Regions from separate parts of the Citrobacter tructae genome, predicted to be linked through region 1. Evidence: predicted binding sites of a transcription regulator. Region 1 holds the regulator's gene; the other holds the start of a gene.
What was found. The regulator CRP, encoded in region 1, controls carbon source genes, mostly activating them, when cyclic AMP is high. The targets are predictions, from matches to a motif close to ATGTGANNNNNNTCACAT.
Positions count from the first base shown of each region.

Region 2: a site for CRP is predicted at 1,144-1,161, ahead of deoC (deoxyribose-phosphate aldolase). Genes of this name have one in related genera too.

Region 1 covers NZ_CP038469.1:3,803,142-3,805,347, reverse strand. Annotated here, with positions in the region: gene E4Z61_RS18810 (OsmC family protein) at 1-324, opposite strand, end outside; gene crp (cAMP-activated global transcriptional regulator CRP) at 634-1,266, shown strand; gene E4Z61_RS18800 (YccS/YhfK family putative transporter) at 1,318-2,206, shown strand, end outside.
Region 2 covers NZ_CP038469.1:2,699,866-2,702,071, reverse strand. Annotated here, with positions in the region: gene E4Z61_RS13665 (YjjI family glycine radical enzyme) at 1-1,031, opposite strand, end outside; gene deoC (deoxyribose-phosphate aldolase) at 1,293-2,072, shown strand; gene deoA (thymidine phosphorylase) at 2,180-2,206, shown strand, end outside.

The DNA.
Region 1 (2,206 bases):
CGAGAGGTCTACTGCGCGGGACACTGACGCGTCTTTTAGATCGTTACCGGTGACGATGAAATGCAGATTAATATGGGTAAACAGACGCGGCGCTTCTTCACGACGTTCGGAAGTGAGTTTCACTTCGCAGTTGGTCACATCCTGACGACCCTTTTGCAGGATCGACACCACATCAATCGCACTACAGCCACCCGCAGCCATTAGCACCATTTCCATCGGGCTCGGCGCTTTATCACCAGAGTTACCGTCCATCAAGATTTGGTGGCCAGAGGCGGACTCACCGAGGAAGGTTAACCCCTCAACCCACTTTACACGCGCTTGCATATTTCGTAACTCCAATGTTTCAATTTTCCTGACAGATTACGCGTACATAACAATTCTCGCAACGGAAGGCGACCTGCATCATGCTGAAGCGAGACACCAGGAGACACACGGCGAAAGCTATGCTAAAACAGTCAGGATGCTACAGTATTACATAGACGTACTGCATGTATGCAGAGGACATCACATTACAGGCTGCAGTTCACTTTTTAGCAGCCCCTTTCCCAGGTAGCGGGAAACATATTTTTGCAACCCCAGAGGCAGCGTCGTTTTCTGGCTCTGGAGACAGCTTATAACAGAGGATAACCGCGCATGGTGCTTGGCAAACCGCAAACAGACCCGACTCTCGAATGGTTCTTGTCTCATTGCCATATTCATAAGTACCCATCGAAGAGCACGCTGATTCACCAGGGTGAAAAAGCGGAAACGTTGTATTACATCGTTAAAGGCTCAGTGGCAGTGCTGATCAAAGATGAAGAAGGGAAAGAAATGATCCTCTCTTATCTGAATCAGGGCGATTTCATTGGTGAATTAGGCCTGTTTGAAGAAGGCCAGGAACGTAGCGCCTGGGTACGTGCCAAAACCGCATGTGAAGTCGCTGAAATTTCATACAAAAAATTTCGTCAATTAATCCAGGTTAACCCGGATATTCTGATGCGCCTGTCTTCCCAGATGGCTCGTCGTCTGCAGGTAACGTCCGAAAAAGTGGGCAACCTTGCCTTCCTGGATGTCACTGGTCGTATCGCCCAGACCCTGTTGAACCTGGCGAAGCAACCTGACGCTATGACCCACCCGGATGGCATGCAGATCAAAATCACCCGTCAGGAAATTGGCCAGATCGTTGGCTGTTCCCGTGAAACTGTTGGTCGTATCCTGAAGATGCTGGAAGATCAGAACCTGATCTCCGCGCACGGTAAGACGATCGTCGTCTACGGCACGCGTTAACCTCATCGAAATGGCGCGTTACCGGGTAATGCGCCATTCTTGTTTACACCGATGTGGCGAAGACTGATTTATCACCCCGAGATCAACTACGCACTACGACAAACCCTGGTGCTGTGTTTGCCCGTGGCTGTCGGTCTTATCATCGGTCAGCTTCATCTGGGGCTGCTTTTCTCCCTCGTCCCTGCCTGCTGTAACATTGCCGGTCTTGATACCCCGCATAAGCGCTTTTTCAAACGCTTAGTTATTGGCGCGTCGCTGTTTGCCGGGTGCAGCCTGATCATGCAGTTGCTGCTGGCGCAGACCATACCGCTTCCGCTAATCCTCACCGGCCTGACACTGGTTCTCGGCGTAACCGCAGAGCTGGGCCCTCTGCATGCTCGATTACTGCCAGCCTCACTGATCGCGGCGATTTTCACGCTAAGTCTGGCCGGGAATATGCCCATCTGGGAGCCGCTGCTGATCTATGCGCTGGGTACGTTGTGGTACGGCGCGTTCAACTGGTTCTGGTTTTGGCTGTGGCGTGAACAGCCGCTGCGGGAATCGCTCAGCTTGTTGTACCGCGAACTGGCCGATTATTGTGAAGCAAAATATAGCCTGCTAACCCAGCACGTCGATCCCGAAAAAGCGTTACCCCCGCTGCTGGTTCGCCAGCAAAAAGCCGTGGATCTGATCACCCAGTGTTATCAGCAAATGCACATGCTTTCGGCGCATCGCAATAACGAGTACAAACGCCTGCTGCGGTCCTTTCAGGAAGCACTGGATTTGCAGGAACATATTTCCGTTAGCCTGCATCAACCGGAAGAGGTGCAAAAGCTGGTCGAGCGTAGCCACGCGGAGCAGGTGATTCGCTGGAACGCGCGCACCGTCGCCGCCCGCCTGCGCGTGCTGGCAGATGACATTCTGTATCATCGCTTGCCTACGCGTTTTTCCATGGAGAAAC
Region 2 (2,206 bases), 1.1 Mb from region 1:
TGCTCATCTTTTCCGTAGCGTGCGTTCAGTCCGGCTTTCTCACACAGCAAGTTTATCGCCTCCGCCAGGCCATACATACCGAACATAGGCACAAAACGTTCGGGATCAATCAACCCTTCCTGCACCAGGAAGCTATTCTCAAAGAAATGTGATTTCTCATAGAGGAATTCACACCGCGAATCAATGATGGCGATTTGCTGCTGGCAGTAGTGCGGTAGGGTGCGCGTAAAGAAGTCATCGATAGATGTACTGCGCTCTGCGATGGCTTTCAGATTCAGCCTGACAAGCGTACTTCCACCGCCAGCCAGCGGCAGTGAGTTGTAACAACTGACGACGCCATAGTGGCCTTTTGTGAAAATTTTATCATTTTCAGGGCCGTTAGAAATGTGCGGTTTACTGCATTCGCAGATATTTTGTGCCACGTTGAGCAGCAGATCATCAGGGGTGATTTGCGGATCATAAATAAAGGTAAGATTAGGTGAAACCTGCTTTAACTCTGCATCTGCTCGTAAAATTGCGCGTGTAATCGGCGTGTCGGTTGGGCCAATATTGGCATGCATAAAGGCGTCTGGCAGGGTTCTGTCGAGATAACGCCAGAAACGTTTTATTCGAATATCGATCTCATCTTGTGTTAGAATTCTAACATATGGTTGCAATAGGGTGTCGAGTTGACCGAGGTAGACCGGCATCGACGTCACTGATGGTACGTGGTGGTACAAGATGGTGAGTAAGGATAACGCGTCATCAAGATCCTGTGCTCCTTCCAGCTCCAGCCATGATGAGCCGTTGGCCAGAAAACGCGCGTAGTCGGGTAAAACATAGCGCGGTTTGAACGGGGCATGACCTTCGTACATATCGCAGATAACCCCGTCATCCAGCGCCTGGCGTGCTTCGGCAGATAGTTGCGGGTAAGGCAGCGCGTTTTCAGCCTCCAGCGCCAAAAAGTGGCGTTTCTGCTCAGGGCTGAGCACCGGACTGGTCACGATTTGTTGGCAACGCTGTTGCAGCGCGAGTTCGCTTGAAGTGGGCATCGTTGATTCCTTTTTATCCCGAAGGTGTAACGCCATTGTAGAAAGCAACGCCGCCACAACCTTTGATCCGGATGCGCCTGATGCCAACGCATCACCTCTGGAAAGGTGATTTATTTGAAGTGGATCTCATTAGAGTAATGCAAATCTGTATGTGGTTTTCATTAACTGTGATGTATATCGAAGTGTAATAGCGAGCGGATGTTAGAATACTAACAAACTCGCAAGGTGAAATTTTATACGGCGATGCCGTTGGAGAATGTTATGACCGATTTAACAGCAAGCAGCCTGCGTGCCCTGAAACTGATGGACCTGACCACCCTGAATGACGACGACACCAATGAAAAAGTGATCGCGCTGTGCCATCAGGCAAAAACCCCGGTAGGTAACACGGCGGCAATCTGCATCTATCCGCGTTTCATCCCTATTGCGCGTAAGACGCTGAACGAGCAGGGCACGCCGGACATCCGTATTGCAACAGTAACCAACTTCCCGCATGGCAACGACGATATCGACATTGCGCTGGCGGAGACTCGCGCGGCGATTGCCTACGGCGCTGACGAAGTTGACGTGGTATTCCCGTATCGTGCGCTGATTGCCGGTAACGAGCAGATTGGTTTCGATCTGGTTAAAGCCTGTAAAGACGCGTGTGCGGCGGCAAACGTGCTGCTGAAAGTGATCATCGAAACCGGTGAGCTGAAAGAAGAAGCGTTGATTCGCAAAGCGTCTGAAATCTCCATCAAAGCAGGGGCTGATTTCATCAAGACCTCTACCGGTAAAGTACCGGTCAATGCGACGCCGGAAAGCGCACGCATCATGATGGAAGTGATCCGCGATATGGGCGTATCTAAAACCGTTGGCTTCAAACCGGCAGGTGGCGTACGTACTGCGGAAGACGCACAGCAGTTTCTCGCCATTGCTGACGAACTGTTCGGTGCCGACTGGGCGGATTCCCGTCACTATCGCTTCGGTGCATCCAGCCTGCTGGCAAGCCTGCTGAAAGCGCTGGGTCACGGCGACGGTAAGAGCGCAAGCAGCTACTAAGTTTTCATTGCCCATCGTAGGCCGGATAAGGCGTAAGCCGCTATCCGGCATTAATACGACTTGCCGGGTGGCACATTGCTTACCCGGCCCATAATCGGGAGGTTACCTTGTTTCTCGCACAAGAAATTATTCGT